Regions from separate parts of the Paenibacillus sp. JT22N1 genome, predicted to be linked through region 2. Evidence: a T-box and tRNA genes for the amino acid it is inferred to sense, from the RefSeq annotation. Region 2 holds a T-box; the other holds one or more tRNA genes.
The links. A T-box is a leader RNA that pairs with one kind of tRNA and senses whether it is charged. The one in region 2 lies ahead of tyrS (tyrosine--tRNA ligase), so its partner is inferred to be a tRNA-Tyr.

Region 1 (9,291 bases), on a different contig from region 2:
TGGTACTTGAACCGCAGGGTTCTGGGAGAGTAGAACGTTGCCAAGCAGAATACCCCTAGTGGGTATTTTTTTTGCCACGCTGTAGACTGTTTACTCATTAGGGCCCTTAGCTCAGCTGGTTAGAGCGCACCCCTGATAAGGGTGAGGTCGGTGGTTCGAGTCCACTAGGGCCCACCAATTAATTTCTTTTATGGGGCCATAGCTCAGCTGGGAGAGCGCCTGCCTTGCAAGCAGGAGGTCAGCGGTTCGATCCCGCTTGGCTCCACCATATTCCCTGATAGCTCAGTTGGTAGAGCACTCGACTGTTAATCGAGTTGTCACAGGTTCGAGTCCTGTTCGGGGAGCCATTTTTGGAGAAGTGTCCGAGCGGCCGAAGGAGCACGATTGGAAATCGTGTAGGCGTCACAAGCGTCTCGAGGGTTCGAATCCCTCCTTCTCCGTTTCTTTAGATAAAGGAAAGACAATATGGCGGCGTAGCTCAGCTGGCTAGAGCGTACGGTTCATACCCGTAAGGTCGGGGGTTCGAGCCCCTCTGCCGCTACTAGATAAATTGGAGAGATACCCAAGTGGCTATAAGGGGACCCTCTGCTAAGGGGTTAGACTGCGTAAGTGGTGCGAGGGTTCGAATCCCTCTCTCTCCGTCGGTAAATTTTTTGAATTTGGCCCGTTGGTCAAGTGGTTAAGACACCTCCCTTTCACGGAGGTAACAGGGGTTCGAGTCCCCTACGGGTCACCAATAATCCCCACAAAGTGACGTAAAGCTGACGAAGCCTATTCCGAATACTTTGCGTGGGCCCAAAATTCATTATCTCATGGAGGCTTAGCTCAGCTGGGAGAGCATCTGCCTTACAAGCAGAGGGTCGGCGGTTCGATCCCGTCAGCCTCCACCATACTGCCCAAAAAAGTGAAGTGAAGCTTTGTAGCAACGCCGATTACTTTTTCGGGGCTCATAATGAAATTATGCTTTCAATGTCGCGGGGTGGAGCAGCCCGGTAGCTCGTCGGGCTCATAACCCGAAGGCCGCAGGTTCAAATCCTGCCCCCGCAACCAAACTCTTTCAGAGAGTTGTTCTTCACAGTGTGGAGCTGTGGTGTAGTGGCCTAACATGCCTGCCTGTCACGCAGGAGACCGCGGGTTCGAATCCCGTCAGCTCCGTCATTTTTCATAAATGAATATGCCGTTGTAGCTCAACTGGTAGAGCAACTGACTTGTAATCAGTAGGTTGGGGGTTCAAGTCCTCTCGACGGCACCACAATTCCCAAAAAAGTGAAGCAAAGCTTTGTAGCAACGTCATTACTTTTTCGGGGCTTGGTTAGGCTTTATACATGGAGGCTTAGTGAAGTGGCTAAACACGGCAGACTGTAAATCTGCTCTCTTTGAGTTCGGTGGTTCGAATCCATCAGCCTCCATTTCCAAACTACGTTGGGGATTAGCCAAGCGGTAAGGCAACGGACTTTGACTCCGTCATGCCAAGGTTCAAATCCTTGATCCCCAGTTCTTCATATGAGTCATTAGCTCAGTTGGTAGAGCACCTGACTTTTAATCAGGGTGTCGTAGGTTCGAATCCTACATGACTCACTTTGCCTTATTTACAGCATGCGCGTATGGCGGAATTGGCAGACGCACTAGACTTAGGATCTAGCGGGTGACCGTGGGGGTTCAAGTCCCTCTACGCGCATTAAATCCTCAGCAGTATTCATACTCCTGAGGTACCCATGCGGAAGTGGCTCAGCGGTAGAGCATCGCCTTGCCAAGGCGAGGGTCGCGGGTTCGATCCCCGTCTTCCGCTCCATTTTATTAAGCGCCCTTAGCTCAGCTGGATAGAGTATTTGACTACGAATCAAAAGGTCGGGAGTTCGAATCTCTCAGGGCGCGCCATTATTCATATGTTATACCTTATCGGGACGTAGCTCAGCTTGGTAGAGCACCTGCTTTGGGAGCAGGGGGTCGCATGTTCAAATCGTGTCGTCCCGATAGACACGCGGGCGTAGTTTAATGGTAGAACTTCAGCCTTCCAAGCTGATCGCGCGGGTTCGATTCCCGCCGCCCGCTTCACAGAAAAAGATCACCTTCGGGTGATCTTTTTCGTTTGAATGGGAACTGGAAGAGAAGCCGTATGGGTTCGACCTTCTGTAAAGACATCATAGAATACACCCATAGGAAACATTTCAAATAAGCATTTGGAGTATTCCCACCACATAATTTAATAAAAAGAAATGGGGAATCCTCTGTTGTAGCATGCAACCCTTGAGAAAAACCTTTTTCATGGTAAATTTAATAGTGAAGTGATACAAATAATGCATGTAAACCGATGTTCAGTGAGATGTGACGCTTGTCACCGAACCGGAAAAGGTCAATTAATTTAAATACATAAAGGAGTACAAAACCCATGACTCTAAATAAAAGAAATAAGCTAGTTGAAGTGAGTAGAACGCTAGCTAAGGTTGCACTAGGCGAAGCATTTGCCGATGTAGTCATTAAGAATGGAACACTCGTCAATGTGTATTCTGGTGAATTACTTGAGCGTATTGATGTTGCTGTTGTGGCTGGGAGAATAGCGTATGTAGGGAACGCAGACCACACCATTGGGGCTCAAACGGTCGTTATCGATGCCACAGGGAAGTATATGTCTCCAGGATTTTTAGATGGTCATATGCATGTTGAAAGCACGATGCTTTCCGTTACCGAGTTTGCCAAAGCGGCATTAGCCAAAGGAACAACGGGGATTTTTATGGACCCTCATGAAATTGCCAATGTATTTGGAACAGAAGGTGTAAGGCTGATGCACGAAGAGGGGCAGCAGCTGCCTCTCAAAGTATTCACGACCTTCCCATCCTGCGTACCAGCGACTAACGGCTTAGAAGATGCAGGTGCAAGCTTAGAAGTGACTGATATTAAAGAGGGACTGCAGTGGGATAATGTGGTCGGACTAGGTGAAGTTATGAATTTCCCTGGTGTCATTTATGGTGATCCGAAAATGTGCGGGGAGATTGAAGAAACGATCAAGAGTGGTAAAACCGTCACAGGACATTTTCCAAGTGATGATGATCGTATGCTGCAAGCGTATATAGGGTCCGGCGTGACATCTGATCATGAAACCGTAACAAGGGAACAAGGTCTTCACAAAGTCCGTATGGGCATGCACCTTATGATTCGTGAAGGTTCTGCCTGGCATGATGTCAAAGAGGTCATTAAGGTGGTAACCGAAGATAAGGTCAACACGTCCAATATTTCGCTCGTTACGGATGACGTAAATCCGCAAACTTTGGTGGAGAAAGGGCATCTCAATCATGTGGTGCGCCGCGCAATCGAAGAGGGCGTCGATCCTGTAACAGCGATTCAGATGGTAACGATTAATGTGGCGCGCTATTTTAAAATGGAGCAAGATTTGGGCAGTATTACTCCCGGTAAATGTGCTGATATTTTATTGCTGGATGATTTACAGAAGGTCGAGCCTTCAACTGTCATTACTGATGGTCAAGTTGTTTTTGATTATGGCAAGCTTACGGTTGATTTCCCCGATTTTGTCTATCCCGAGCACATCCGTAATTCCATGAACGTTAAGCGAGAGCTTACGCCTGAGGACTTCAAGCTTGTAAGTCGCAGTAATCAGGAAAAGACGAAGGTTAATGTCATTAACGTTATTGAAAATAGTGCAAGAACAGAGAAAATGACAGCAATGCTGGCTGTTGAGCAAGGGATCATCCAACCAGATGTTGAGCAGGATATTATTCGTCTCGCCTGTATCGAGCGGCACCGTGGAACGGGTCAAATTTCACTTGGCTTTACGCATGGCTTTCAATTGAAGGTAGGTGCGGTAGCCTCTACAGTGGCGCATGACAGTCACAATCTAATTGTTATGGGGATCAATGAGCAAGATATGGCTTTGGCAGCTAATGAGCTTGTCAAAATGGGAGGCGGCATGATCGTTGTAGAGAACGGTAAAGTGCTGGCTCAAGTACCGATGACCATCGCAGGCCTCATGTCAGATAAATCATTGCTTGAAGTCGTTAAAGAGGTTGCAGAGCTCGAAAAAGCGTGGAAACAAATGGGCTGCCCGCTGAACGCTCCGTTTATGACATTCTCATTAATTGCTTTACCTGTTATTCCTGAAATTCGGATTTCAAACCGAGGTCTTGTCGATGTTACACAGTTCAAGCTAATTGAAGTGGAAATTGGTTAAGTGGCTAAATAAATAGGTCCAAAAGGACTTATCCTTTTTATTCTTTTTAGAAGGATGACGTTCGGCGCGGGAGGTTTGGATGGTTTGCGGGAGGCTGGGAACGAGCTCAGCTTCCATCCTGACTGTAATTTCGGTTTCCTCGATAATCGGCAGATCTAGGGTGGTGGCTACCTCATCTCGAATTTGGTGCAACAAATTCAATTGCTGTTCAAATTCGTCTACACGTTTGGAAAGCAACATGTTCTCTTGTTTTAGCTTTTTTATAAGCTCATATAGTAATTTCATGGTTAGCTTCGGTTTCTCTGATTGCTCATTTTCTTCGTTATTATTAGTGGGAGACAGCAGCAATATCAACTCTTCATCACTGATTACCTTGTTTGACACAGTATGGCCCCCTTAAATTAATGAATCTCGCTGAGCTGCCCATCCGTAAAAAGATAATCTTTGGGAAGAAGTGAAAGATTAATGCTCCGGCTGCAGTCGATATACTGTGGGTAAATAACTTGGATAGATTCCTCTTCTTGAATTGGATAGTTAATTGGATAGTTAATGATTTTATTCTTTTTGATTATATCTATAAAAAGATGAAACATTATGGAGATAATTAACAATCCCGTTGCACATAGCTCTAAGTTTTGAATCATAAATTAGCCCTCCTATGAATCTTTTTTCATAGATTAACGGATTAGAACTAAAATGTCGCTCGAAAACCGTTGTCGTTTTGTAAGCTTTTATGAAGAGTTAAACTGGAATATATGACGGAAATAGGGTAATGATGGTATTTTTTAAAAGTATATTGTTGTTAAATCGCACGATCTTGTCTATCAATGAAAAAAATAGGGATGGGGTGTTCAACATGTTCAGTAAAAATAGTCAGATTCAGACCTATCTGGAGCGTATCGGGTTTAAAGGTTCGCTCGATGGCAGCGCAAAGACACTGGCCGACCTGCAGGAGTGTCATCTCCACACGGTTCCATACGAAAATTTGGACATTATGAACCGCATAGCTTTATCATTGGATCCTGTGGATGTATATCAAAAGATTGTCGTGCGCGGGCGCGGTGGGTACTGCTTCGAGCTGAACGCTTTATTCGGCTGGCTGCTGCGGGAGCTTGGCTACTCGGTCACTGACTTGGTTGCTCGATTTTGGCGCGACGAACCGAACACACCACCGAAACGACGTCATCACGTCCTGAAGGTAGAGGCAGAAGGCACGACTTATTTGTGTGATGTCGGAGTAGGAGGGATTGTCCCCCGCAGGCCGGTCGCATGGATCGAAGGTCTTGAACAGCACCAGGGCGGAGAGTGCTACCGTCTCGAGCGCGATGCCAATTATGGTTGGATGCTATATGAGCAGAAGAACAAGGAATGGAACCGCATCTACTCGTTTACGGAGGAGCCTCAGCTGCCGAAGGACTTCACCTTTGCGACCTTCTGGTGTGAGAACGCCCCGGATTCGATATTTACCAAAAGCCCAATGGTAGCCATGCGCACCCTGGAAGGGCGGAATACGCTGGCTGGTCGAGAGTTTCGCATCTTTACATCCGCGGGGGTTAGGACTTTCACTCCGCAGACCGAAGAAGAGTATAAAGCAGCACTGCAAGAGCATTTTGGTATTCATCTAGATTAATCATTAATGTAGTCATGTACTATAATAGTTGGATTTCCATTTATTCAACGTCGAAGAGGACCCCGAAAGGGGTCCCTTTTTCTTTTTCTAACTTAAAGTTCTTTCCGTTAGAGAAACCATAATCCGAATATGATTCTAATTACGAAAGTGATAACTTGCTGTCTTCACGTTCTAAAGCTTTCTGCTGCTCTTTGGTGAAAGTACAACTTAGCTTTGGTAGTCCAGTGTATTTGTTGATGTAGATAGTTCTTGCAATGCCGTGAATGAATTTCATTTGTTTGGTCCATTCTTTTGGGTTGAACATGGACATCAACTCCTTATTTATATAACCTACAAATTCTCCACAATAACGATGTTGGAAGCGCTTTATTTTAATATTATGTTCAAAGGACATGGTTGATGCATTGAGCAAAAGTACTTCCGAACAACGCGAAAAAGAACGCTGAATTAGTGTTTTTTAATTAACCATTGAATGTGTCAGTGACATCTAGTAACTTCCCCGGATGAGGTATTCTTCGATCACGTCCACATCGCCTCATGGGCTCAGTAGGAGGCTTTAATCGATATTTCGGACCCGATCATAGGAAGTTGGATTTGACCCCGAGAAGCCCGCCTAAGACGATCAAAGACTGGAAGAATATGCGGACAAGCTGACCGTGAAGGACGTAAACTTCTATAAGCAGATCGGTTTTATATTGTGTTCAGTGTTGTCCAACAGGAAAATGTCATATTCCGTGGTACAATTAGAGAGAATATCTCCTATCATCAGCCTGAGTTTGGTTATCATCATTTGGAGTGGGGAATTGAGGGGAGGGTGCGCGTGACCCAAAGAATAATAAAAGCACCGCAAGGCTTAGCAGCATCGCCATTCAATCAAAGCGTTTTGAAGCTCAAAGGGCTCACAGTCATTGAATCGTGCACCAACACGGTAGGAAAACAAGGGACTATGTTCTTAGAAGACTACCTTCTCATGTTTGTGCTGAATGGCACTTATACGGTGCGATACGGCGATCAGATGTACGTTGTTCATAAGCACGAAATGGTACTGTTGCAAAAATCCATTGTCATTGAATATGAGAAATCAGGCGAACCTAATCAGGCATACTTATTAGAGTACATGATGTTTTTTCTAAAAGATGAAGTACTCAAAGACTTTATTAAAATGGCGGACATTCAATCTACGCAGCCAACAGCGTTGGTACCTATTTTCGTAAATCCGATAAGTGAACGACTGTTAACGTATTTAGAATCACTTAAACCATATTTCAACGAACCCGATAACATCGAGGACGGATTAATTAAAATTAAGTTGTTGGAATTATTGTTTGATCTTAGCCATGCCAACGAAAATATCGTGCAGCAATTACTTCAATTGAAGCAGCAGGTGCGATCCGATATCTCAACCGTCGTGGAACAAAATATCTTGAATCCCGTTTCGGTGAATGATTTGGCTTATTTATCGGGCAGAAGCTTGTCCAGCTTCAAACGGGATTTTCAATCCATTTACAACACGTCCCCATCTCTATGGATTCGGCAGAAACGCTTGGAGAAGGCCAAAGAATTGTTGACCTATTCGACCATGTCAGTAACGGATGTTTGCTTTACGACGGGGTTTGAGAATGTTGCGCATTTTTCAAGGGTTTTCAAAGAGCATTTTGGCTATACCCCGTCCTCTTACAGGCAACAGTTAAGCTAAAAGCAAACAGAGATCTTAGTTCGGCACCCGCCGGGCTAAGATTTTTTTAATTTGAGCTAAATGGACAAATACTTTGGGCTTTTTGGAAAAGTAGGTCGGAATGCGCTGTGATAATCTTAGGTCATGAAATATTCAATTTAAAAATGACGACTATGACAAATCAAAAAGTATGGTTCATCACAGGCGCATCCAGAGGCTTTGGATTAGAAATTGCAAAAGCTGCTTTAGCAGAGGGCAACAAGGTGGTAGCTACCGTTCGCAGCAAGCCTGAACAATTAGCCGCGCAGCTTGATAACAACGAAAACTTATTTGTAACTGTGCTGGATGTTACGGACGAAGCTCAAGCCTTAGATGCAGCGAAACAAGCAACAGACAAATTCGGAAGAATTGACGTGCTAGTCAATAATGCTGGTTATGGATTGCTGAGTGCCGTTGAAGAAGCTTCGAATGAAGAAGTGAAACAAAATTATGATGCCAATGTTTTCGGGTTACTAAACGTTACCCGCGCAATTTTACCCTACATGCGTAAGCAGCGCTCGGGACATATCATCAATATTTCATCAGTAGGCGGATTAAACGGATTTGTTGGCTGGGGGATTTATGGTTCCACCAAGTTTGCTGTAGAAGGCATTACGGAGTCCATGGCTTTGGAATTAGCTCCTTTAGGGATTTATGCAACCGTCGTGGCACCAGGCTTTTTTAGAACTGAATTCCTTGATCCAACATCTTTGATAAGAACCACTCATGTCATCGATGATTATGCAGGCACAGTGGGAGAAATGCGAAGCTTTGCCACACAAGTTAATAAGAAGCAGCCTGGCGATCCCAAGAAACTCGCACAAGCTTTCATTACATTGGCCAACGCTGAAAAGCCTCCTGTTCATTTGCCTTTAGGCAATGACACCCTTGCTATGTATAGAGAAAAGACGGCAAAGTTTGAAAAGACATTGAAGACTGGTATGACGTTATTACGGGAACGGATCATGATGATGTAAGAGGGTAAAGTTGCAATTAATGAGTCGGAATAGGGACTAGTATTTATTCTTGTTCACAACTAAGACAAATGGACAAGGATGACCGAATATACTTATACGGAATCATCAGAAGTTGTTTATCAACTAGGAGGTGTTTCGGTATGGTTTATTGGTTGTTGGCCGTTATCGTGGTTGTGGTTGGTTTATTGATTTATATGAACGTGAAGAAGCGCAAAGTGGTACCATCGTCTGATTTGCAAACACATAAGTCGTGCGCGTATTGTAACGAGGAAATTGCAATCGATGCAGCTGTATGCAAGTACTGTAGGGGTGTTGTCGTAAATTGAGGCTGATATAATGAATAGCAAATGAAGCAGCGGTCAGTTCGCATGAGTGTGAGCTGGTCGTTGTTTTGTTTTATTGCTATTTAGTCGTTCATACGAATAACATGGGGCTGTCCTATAAGTAGGTAAAATCTACTTATAGGACAGCCCATTAAGTTCTTTTGACCATCTGGAACATTTGAAACGTATTCTGCATGAAATTAATACTTCCATTGGAAATTTTCCAATAGAATTGGCTTCCAAGCTGTCAATTCCCTACTTCCATTGGATTATCCAATGGAAGTAGCATTCAGCCTTCGAAATTCTCAAACTGGGGGCTGAATTTCCCATATGGCTCTACATTCTTGAAACGCTAACTCTTCCTATTCCTTTACCAGACTCCTTGGCATCAATGGTATCCAGGAAATCATTCGTTGTCCGAAAGACATACTTAACCTCATCAAGCCCTCTCTCCATGAGCATGC
Region 2 (9,291 bases):
GCTTCGATCGATGTCCGATAAAGCAGATGGTTCAGCTCATGTTAACTTTGCTGAGTTTACAGTCCAGGCATCTGAGAATTCGTACAAAATGGTTGAGGATATCGTGAAACATCTATATTAGGTATAAAAAAGACAGGAATAAAAAAAGCTCAGAATATCGCCGAAATGACGGTGGTTCTGAGCTTTTATTTTTACTTCAAATACATCATAGCGAGTTCCTTCGTTTGCCGGTTCTTCTCGGCAATCGCTTGGCGCCTTGGAATCGGCGCCCAAGCATCTACGGGGTCCAGCCACGTATCCACCAGCTGGACAGGGCTCTTGCTCTGCCAGGCGTCCAGCCACGCCTGTGGCAGCTTCAGCTGGGGCTGCGCCTCCAGCTGATCTAAGATCGCCTGCTCGCTCATGACGAGCCAGAGCAGGCTCCAAGCCCGTGGTACGACACGCCAGATGTCGTACCCGCCGCCTCCGAGCGCTATCCATCGCCCTTCGCACCACTGGTGCGCAAGGGAGTGGATCAGCTCGGGCATAGCCTTGTACACGCGCATGGAGCAATGTACATGCGCGAGCGGGTCGAAAGCATGGGCATCGCACCCATGCTGCGAGATAATGACGTCTGGCTGGAAGCTTCGAATCGTCTCGGTGAGCACCTCACTGAAACACTCCAGCCACGATTCATCCTCGGTGTAGGGCTCCACCGGCATGTTAATGTTCGTGCCGAACGCGTCGCCTTCGCCGCGTTCGTTCACGGCGCCCGTGCCGGGGAATAAATATTTCCCCGTCTCGTGGATAGAAAGTGTGCATACCTGAGGATCGGCGTAGAAGCCCCACTGCACGCCATCTCCATGATGCACATCTGTGTCGATGTACAGCACCTTTGCGCCGTACATCTCTTTTGCGTGCGCAATCGCCGCTGACGCGTCGTTGTAGACGCAGAAACCTGCGCCCTTGCTTTGCAGGGCGTGGTGCAATCCGCCGCCCAGGTGGAGGGCGTGTGGAGCCTTACCGGACATCACCATCTCGACAGCGGTGATGGAACCGCCCACGACCTTCGCCGTAGTATTATGCATCCCGGCGAAGTAAGGCGTGTCGTCGGTGTCAAGTCCGAAGCGCGTTGCTTCTCGGACCCAAGCCGCCTCCGGCACGGAACAGCTAAGCGCTTTCACCGCTTCGATGTAAGCGGGGGAATGAACCCGCAGCAGCTCGTTATCTGTCGCGGAGCGAGGAGCCCATAGCGCGCTGTTAGGGAGCGCGCCGGCTTTTCGCAGCAGATCTACCGTCATCGTAAGGCGATCTTGATTGAACGGGTGGTTTTCATTGAATTTATATTGAATTTCTTGATCATCATAGATAAAGACAGGATTTGCCTTCTTGTTCATATCCCTAATTCCCCCGAATGGACTAACAATTTCGCTTGAAGCCCTAGAAATCCCACGATTACTTAGAAATTAATACATGAAACGCTGCTGAAAACGAATGCGATCAAATTGCTCAACGGAAGAAATCGGCACCTTTTTGCCGATTCTTACCATAAGACAGTTGGCTGGATGTGAGCATATTTCTGGGTCGTCCGTAGCGAACCAGATCATGTCGATGCTTTTCATGAGCTTCTCCATCATTTGACGGTATTCCCAGACCGTTAATTTGCTTGTTTCCAAGTCCCAATGCCAATAATACTCTGTGGTGAAACAGATGATATTCTCCATTTGCTCATCTTCGAAAGCGAGTCGAATCATCTTTTTCCCTAATCCTATGGATCGGTAGTCGTCTGCAACTTCTATGGCGCCTAGTTCAATTAAATCCTGCATATGTCCCTGTGACCAACGCTCAATCTCGTCTGGATAGTGGAAGGTGACATAGCCGACAATGGTGGAGCCGTCTCTTGCAATTATGATACGTCCTTCAGGTAATTGTGCGATTTCGACTAGTGCCTCTAACTGCTCCTTAGGTCTGCGGAACGCATCTAATTTGATATGCATAACAAGTTCCTGCAGGGTTTCTGCTGAAACAGGACCTTCTATGATAATTTCGGGTTGATCGGGAGCTGCGCGCAAGCTGTGTGAGTGGTATATTTTGATATGCTGCATAACCTTAGCTCTCCTTTTAAAAAAAAGCATGATGAACGTTTCCTTTTCCGTTAGGTCATAGTATTCTTATACCAAACTTTGGTTGGAATTAAAAGACGAATTTTTAACGTAGGCGAATATTTCCTAGTATGATATAATAGAATATGTCAAAAATCGATCACATTTTGCTTGAATTAATCAGTAAAGTGAAAGCGGTTTACCACGTGAGGAGGGTTTTACGTACATGGATCAAATGAAAGTTGAACTCATTGAAGCTGTATCCACTAATCCTAACATGATCAATTATGAACAAACGCATGCGACATTTGACTGGAAAGACATCGAGAAGAGCTTTTCCTGGTATGAAACAGGTAAAGTTAACATGGCATATGAAGCGATTGATCGTCATGCTGACTCATCCAAAAAGGATAAAATCGCACTTTATTATAGCGATAGTCAGCGAGAAGAAGCAATCACTTATGGACAAATGAAAGCGAAATCTAATCAGTTTGGTAATGTGCTTCGAGGTCTTGGTGTTGGTAAAGGCGAGCGCGTCTTTATTTTCATGCCACGCACACCGGAACTTTACTATTCGTTACTTGGAACCCTCAAAGTAGGTGCTGTTGTTGGGCCATTATTTGAGGCTTTTATGGAAACAGCAGTTAGAGACCGTTTGGAAGATAGTGAAGCTGTAGCGATTATTACGACACCAAGCTTACTATCGCGTGTTCCTTATAATGAACTTCCACATTTGAAGCACGTCATTCTCGTTGGTGAAAATGTGGAGCTAGCTGAGGGACAAGTTGATTTCTACAAAGAGATGGAAAGCGCTTCAACCGAACTTGACATTGAGTGGCTGGATCGTGAAGATGGATTAATTATCCACTATACGTCTGGCTCAACGGGTAAACCAAAGGGTGTCTATCACGTTCAAAACGCCATGCTCCAACATTATTATACGGGTAAGATTGTATTAGATCTTCAAGAAGATGATATTTACTGGTGTACAGCGGATCCAGGTTGGGTAACGGGAACCTCCTATGGGATCTTTGCTCCATGGTTAAATGGTGCAACGAATGTTATTCGCGGTGGACGCTTCAGTCCCCAAGATTGGTACAATACGCTTCAGAAATACAAAGTTACCGTTTGGTACAGTGCGCCAACTGCTTTCCGTATGTTGATGGGTGCCGGTGATGATGTTGTTACTGGGTTTGATCTGTCTTCGCTTCGTCACGTACTTAGCGTAGGCGAACCGTTAAATCCCGAAGTTGTACGTTGGGGGCTAAAAGTTTATAACCAACGTATACATGACACTTGGTGGATGACAGAAACAGGTGGACAACTCATCTGTAACTATCCATCCATGACGATTAAGCCTGGTTCAATGGGGCGTCCAATTCCGGGTGTCGAAGCGGCTATTATTGATGATGCAGGGAACATTTTGCCTCCTAATCGGATGGGGAACCTAGCTATCAAAACGCCGTGGCCTTCGATGATGCGCAAAATTTGGAATAACCCTTCGAAATACGAAGAATATTTCCGTTTGACAGGTTGGTACGTTTCCGGTGATTCGGCTTATCAGGATGAAGAGGGGTACTTCTGGTTCCAAGGTCGTGTGGATGATGTGATTAACACAGCAGGTGAGCGGGTAGGTCCTTTCGAGGTGGAGAGTAAGCTTGTTGAGCATCCTGCGGTTGCAGAAGCTGGGGTTATTGGTAAGCCTGACCCAATGCGTGGAGAGATTATTAAAGCGTTTATCGCCCTGCGTGAAGGCTACACTCCATCTGATGAGCTCAAAGCAGATATTTCCAAATTTGTTAAAGAAGGGCTTTCTGCCCACGCAGCTCCTCGTGAAATTGAATTTAAAGACAAGCTGCCTAAGACACGCAGTGGTAAAATTATGCGCCGTGTTCTTAAAGCTTGGGAGCTCAATTTGCCAACAGGCGACTTATCGACGATCGAAGACTAAGGCAATCAAGCCTTCTTTGCACCAGATCAATGGTGTAAGGAAGGCTTTTTATTGCGTATATAGAAGCATTTGAAATAAAAAAGACCCGGGTACCCGGGTCTTTCTACTTAGTGATTTAGTTGTTGTAGGCGATAGAAGCGGAGGGCTTTGACTCGCCCGCATCGTTGACAGCAGTTACTTTGTAATAACCGTTGTAAGCTGCTGCGTAGTAATGAAATTCGGTCGCATCATCAACAGAACCAAGCTTCTTAAACGTTCCTTTTTCTTTGTCACTAAAATAAACAATATATTTTTTTACTTTATCCTTGGACGCATTGGCTTTCCAGGTTAACATCACACCTGCGCCATCTGCTTTGGCTTTAATACCGGTTGGTGTGGCAGGTAGGTCCTTTGTGCTTCCATTGTTACCGTTGTCGGTTCCGATGGGTTCACCGATTCCACCATTAGTGCCTGGAGGGTTAGTAGTTCCTGGAATTTGATTGCCATCGACAGAAGGTACGAACAATGAATCTAGCGAGCTTCCATCTGTATAAGAGGAGCGGCTAGGTGCCGATTCTTTCCCCGCTACATCGACTGCTGTCACATAATAACCGATTAAGCTAGGTCCGGGGATTTGATCAATAAACTTCGTCTCTGCGCCAGCCAATACAACTTTGCCGCCCATGAGCTGGAACTTGCCGCGGTTATCAGAACGATATATGCGATAGCCGACGATATCAGGATTCGGACTTGCCTGGAAGGCAATAGTTGCTGTGTCACCTGACTTGGTTGTTACAACGTTCGTTGGTACTGCGGGCTCTTTACCGTCATCAACCCGAGGGTCAACTTCGGATGGTGCGTCATCGTCATAATCTGTTGGCTTATAATTATCGATCGGCTTACGGCTTTTTTCAGGAAGTTTACTCATGGCAACTTCGATTTCTTTGAGCAATTGACTGATCGATTTTTGTCTTTTAATAACCGTCTTCTCTTGGACGAAATCAGCCGGCGTGCTGTCTTGCGCCATGTAATTCAGGCCGCCAAAAGAACTGATTTTCATTCGAACCATGACATTGTCAACCTCAGTAGGCACATATTTCTTGTTGAAAAGATCCGTAACAAGAAGATCGGACTTAGAAGTCAATTCGCTCGGCAGCTTGCCGGATAAACTGGATACAGTTGCTGAGACAATACCATCTGGTTTGGCGAATGTTTTGGTAGGGAAGAGATCCGGTTTTTGCTCGATTGTTCGGTTCATAATGAGTGCCCATATATCTTTGGCGTGATTCGTCTGTAATGTTTTTGAAGACAACTTATTAATCGGTTGGTCATAACCAATCCAGACACCAACGGTAATATCAGGGGTAAAGCCCATAAACCAAGCATCGGCATCATCTTGCGTTGAGCCGGTTTTTCCAGATATCTCAATTTTGCCATATGATTTGTACTTTTTCATCAAATCAGTTGCTGTACCTTGGCTAACCACCGTTTTCATCATATCTGTAATCAGATATGCACTTTGTGGAGAATAGACAGGGGTTGGCTTTTGATCATGCGTATAAATCGTTTTGCCATTCGAATCTTTGATTTCGCGAATCATAAACGTCTCATTGAATACGCCTTTATTCGGAATAGATGCATAGGCGCCGGTCAGTTCCCTCACCGAAGTTCCTCGGCTTAGTCCGCCGATTACGCCGGTCTGCGCATAATAATCTTCTTTTTGAATGGACGTGATACCGAGTTTTTTTGCAAAATCCCAGGAATCATTTATACCAACTTTATTCAAAAATATATCAATGGCTGGGATGTTGTAAGACTGGTTTAAAGCTCTTCTTGCTGTCATTAATCCATGAAACTTGTGATCCCAGTTTTCTGGAAGATGAAAGCCTTTGACACCATCTTTTAGAATAATAGGGATATCATCCACGATACTAGCCGGTTGAATGGCCCCTTTATCTAAGGCTGGTATATAGGCGGCAATGGGCTTCATGGTTGATCCTGGCTGTCTGAATGCTTGTGTGGCGTGATTGAGCTGCTCTTCGAAGAAATTGCGGCCCTCAATCATCCCTTTGATAGCTCCGGATTTAGAATCGATCATGATGGCCCCAACTTGTTCCATGCCTTTTTTATCATCCGTAGGGGCGAAGTTTTTATCGTTACTCGATATTTCATGCATGGAATCATAAATGGTCTTATCTATGGTTGTATAGATTTGATAACCGCCACGTAAGAGTTGAGTATGTATACCTTTTAACGCTTCATTATAAGCGGCCTGGTTTTTCTTAGGATCAAGCTCAGGCTTCTGGATCTTCAACAAAATTTCGGCAGCTTCTTTTTCCGTTTCAATCATTAGGTAAGGATAAGTCGTATAAGCCTTCTGAGCCGAAGGGGGCATGGAAGCTTTAAGATCAAATTTAAGTGCTTCTTGATACTGTTCATTCGTAATTTTCTTTTCTTCCAGCATCCGTTTGAGTACTAATTGTTCACGCGTAACCGCCTTTTTGAAACCATCTTCATCAAAGTCAGGCTTACTCGTGAATGCAGAGTACAGCGATGGGGATTGCGGCAGACCGGCCAAGTAAGCGGCTTGAGCAACGTTTAACTTATCCAGATCGTCGATGTTGAAGAGACCTTTGGCAGCTGCTTTAATCCCATATAGATTATAGCCTGTCGCGCCATTGCCATAAGGAATTTTGTTCAAATAAGCGAGCAAAATTTCATCCTTGGACATTAGGCGTTCCATCCGCAACGCGAGCAGCAGCTCTCTTGCTTTACGTCCATCATCACGGTCTAGTGTAAGAAAGACCCGTCTGGCAAGCTGTTGCGTAATCGTGCTTCCACCTGTTTGAACTTCCTCGTTCAGTAGTTTCTGAGTTACTGCCCGATAAAGCCCGCGGATATCGATCCCGCGATGATTGTAGAAGTCTTTGTCTTCAATGGCGAGGACAGCGTCTAACAGAAGCTGCGGAATGTCATCTAGCTGAGCGAGTCGACGGTCTTCTTCCGTTCGCAATTGCCCTATGACCGTATCATCATTGAAGTAAGCAAAGCCAGTGACTGCATTTTCCTGCATCTGCTGACGTATGGCCTCTTCGGTACGAACAGGATCTTTTTTGACTAGGGCACTGACATACCCGAAAGCGGCAGATCCACCGACAATTCCCGCCAAAAAGGCACTAATGATGGTCCATTTTAATGTAATCCATGTTACTTTGAATGTAGTTCTCACCCAAGGGCGATTCCATTTAGCGAAAAAATTGCGCATAAGTTCCAATATCCTCCTTACATGAACCCTAATAGTATACCATAATTGCACCTTATGCGGTAATGATGAAGCGAAGAAACGATGCCGACATGGTTTGACAACACCCAGAAACATGTGATAAATTTTTATCAAATGCGTTGAAAGATCAGCAGTAGGTAGCTTGTGGATGCTTTCAGAGAGCCGGTGGTTGGTGCGAACCGGTACCTGCAGGTTAGTGAATTACGGTCTTGAGCAGTGAATGGGAACCTGCAGCAACATAAGCTGCACAAGTAGTATTTGCCGATTAAACCACGTTAAAGGTTCTTGAGTGAAAATAGCTAGCCGTGCACATAACACCTGTTATAGTTGTACGTATCTACTGTTTTAATTAGGGTGGTACCGCGAGTCAAGTCTTCTCGTCCCTTTGTGGATAAGAAGGCTTTTTTTGTATGTTTAATGAAAAAGGAGATGGATGAACATGGATATTTTGAAGGATTTGGAGTTTCGCGGACTGCTTCATCAAATTACGGATCGGGAGGGCTTGGACAAAAAGCTTAGCGAGGAGCGTGTTACGCTTTATTGCGGCTTTGACCCGACCGCGGACAGCTTACACATCGGTAGCTTGCTGCCTATTCTAACTCTGAGACGCTTTCAGCTCGCTGGTCACGTTCCTTTGGCACTCGTAGGCGGGGGAACAGGGCTGATTGGTGATCCTAGCGGAAAAGCCAATGAGCGAACACTCAATGGGCCTGAAGTTGTCGAGGCTTGGTCACAAAGCATCAAAAATCAGTTATCTCGCTTTCTCGACTTCTCCACAGAAATTGAAAATAGTGCAGAGCTTGTCAACAATTACGATTGGCTAGGATCGCTGAACGTCATCGAATTCCTTCGTGATGTAGGCAAAAACTTTACCGTCAATTACATGTTGGCAAAGGATTCTGTTGATTCACGGATCTCCAAAGGGATTTCTTTCACAGAGTTCAGCTATATGATTCTGCAATCTTACGATTTCCTGAAGCTTAATGAAACGAAAAATTGCTCTGTGCAAATTGGCGGAAGTGACCAATGGGGTAATATTACGGCTGGTCTTGAGCTTATCGGTAAGTCCACAGATAAACGTGCGTACGGGGTAACCTTGCCGCTTGTGACAAAAAGTGATGGTCAAAAGTTCGGGAAGACAGAAGGCGGAGCTATTTGGTTGGATGCAAGCAAAACGTCTCCTTATCAGTTTTACCAATTCTGGTTGGGCACAGCCGACAATGACGTCATCCGTTTCCTGAAATATTTTACTTTTGTTTCTCATGAGGATATCGAACGTCTCGAGGAAGAAGTGCAAGCTCAGCCTGAGAAGAGAGAGGCTCAGAAATTGCTTGCCCGCGAAGTTACGAAGCTTGTACACGGTGGAGAAGCGTTAGAAAGTGCACTTAACATTACAACTGCTTTATTCAGTGGTAATATTCAGGAGCTTTCACGTACGGAGATTGAAGAAGCGTTCAAGGATGTTCCATCTGCAACCATAGATCAAGATGATATTGCGTTGGTTGATTTACTGATTTCCGTAGGAGCGGCACCGTCCAAACGCCAAGCACGTCAAGATATTGAGAGTGGTGCTGTCACGGTCAATGGCGTTAAAGTGACGCAATTCGATGCAGTTACTAGAGATTTGGGTAGACTCGGAGAGTCTTACATCATTATTCGCCGCGGTAAAAAGAATTACTACCTGGTACAGTTTGCTTAACGAAAAAAAAGCCCCTTAGGGAAATCCCTGAGGGGCTTGCTTTTATTAACGGCTGTAGAACTCGACGATTTGTTTCTCGTCAATTTCTTGTGGAAGCTCAGAACGTTCTGGCAAACGAATGTACTTGCCTTCTACGCTTGCATCGTTGAACTCAAGGTAAGTTGGCAGGTAGTTACGGTTAGCAAGAGCTTCTTTCACTGCGGAAAGACCTTTGCTTCTTTCACGAAGAGCGATAACGTCACCTGTAGATACGATGTAAGAAGCGATATCTACTTTTTTGCCGTTCACAGTTACGTGA

Region 1: it has a tRNA-Tyr gene. The T-box ahead of tyrS (tyrosine--tRNA ligase) is inferred to sense a tRNA for this amino acid. The anticodon was not compared.

What each region holds. Positions count from the first base shown of each region.
Region 1 covers NZ_JCAUAW010000049.1:64-9,354, forward strand. Annotated here, with positions in the region: partial or broken rRNA gene rrf (5S ribosomal RNA) at 1-46, shown strand, start outside; tRNA gene AC58UU_RS39125 (tRNA-Ile) at 101-177, shown strand; tRNA gene AC58UU_RS39130 (tRNA-Ala) at 193-268, shown strand; tRNA gene AC58UU_RS39135 (tRNA-Asn) at 272-347, shown strand; tRNA gene AC58UU_RS39140 (tRNA-Ser) at 353-440, shown strand; tRNA gene AC58UU_RS39145 (tRNA-Met) at 468-541, shown strand; tRNA gene AC58UU_RS39150 (tRNA-Ser) at 553-641, shown strand; tRNA gene AC58UU_RS39155 (tRNA-Glu) at 662-736, shown strand; tRNA gene AC58UU_RS39160 (tRNA-Val) at 815-890, shown strand; tRNA gene AC58UU_RS39165 (tRNA-Met) at 974-1,050, shown strand; tRNA gene AC58UU_RS39170 (tRNA-Asp) at 1,082-1,155, shown strand; tRNA gene AC58UU_RS39175 (tRNA-Thr) at 1,177-1,252, shown strand; tRNA gene AC58UU_RS39180 (tRNA-Tyr) at 1,328-1,409, shown strand; tRNA gene AC58UU_RS39185 (tRNA-Gln) at 1,424-1,495, shown strand; tRNA gene AC58UU_RS39190 (tRNA-Lys) at 1,506-1,578, shown strand; tRNA gene AC58UU_RS39195 (tRNA-Leu) at 1,599-1,678, shown strand; tRNA gene AC58UU_RS39200 (tRNA-Gly) at 1,718-1,792, shown strand; tRNA gene AC58UU_RS39205 (tRNA-Arg) at 1,802-1,878, shown strand; tRNA gene AC58UU_RS39210 (tRNA-Pro) at 1,901-1,974, shown strand; tRNA gene AC58UU_RS39215 (tRNA-Gly) at 1,982-2,052, shown strand; gene ade (adenine deaminase) at 2,390-4,183, shown strand; gene AC58UU_RS39225 (hypothetical protein) at 4,160-4,567, opposite strand; gene AC58UU_RS39230 (hypothetical protein) at 4,585-4,827, opposite strand; gene AC58UU_RS39235 (arylamine N-acetyltransferase family protein) at 5,040-5,813, shown strand; gene AC58UU_RS39240 (hypothetical protein) at 5,953-6,207, opposite strand; gene AC58UU_RS39245 (helix-turn-helix domain-containing protein) at 6,634-7,509, shown strand; gene AC58UU_RS39250 (oxidoreductase) at 7,662-8,504, shown strand; gene AC58UU_RS39255 (hypothetical protein) at 8,645-8,830, shown strand; gene AC58UU_RS39260 (hypothetical protein) at 9,164-9,291, opposite strand, start outside.
Region 2 covers NZ_JCAUAW010000003.1:235,405-244,695, reverse strand. Annotated here, with positions in the region: gene AC58UU_RS07465 (5'-methylthioadenosine/adenosylhomocysteine nucleosidase) at 1-121, shown strand, start outside; gene AC58UU_RS07460 (acetoin utilization protein AcuC) at 192-1,376, opposite strand; gene AC58UU_RS07455 (GNAT family N-acetyltransferase) at 1,446-2,084, opposite strand; gene acsA (acetate--CoA ligase) at 2,308-4,032, shown strand; gene AC58UU_RS07445 (transglycosylase domain-containing protein) at 4,148-7,276, opposite strand; T-box leader at 7,405-7,682, shown strand; gene tyrS (tyrosine--tRNA ligase) at 7,734-8,993, shown strand; gene rpsD (30S ribosomal protein S4) at 9,039-9,291, opposite strand, start outside.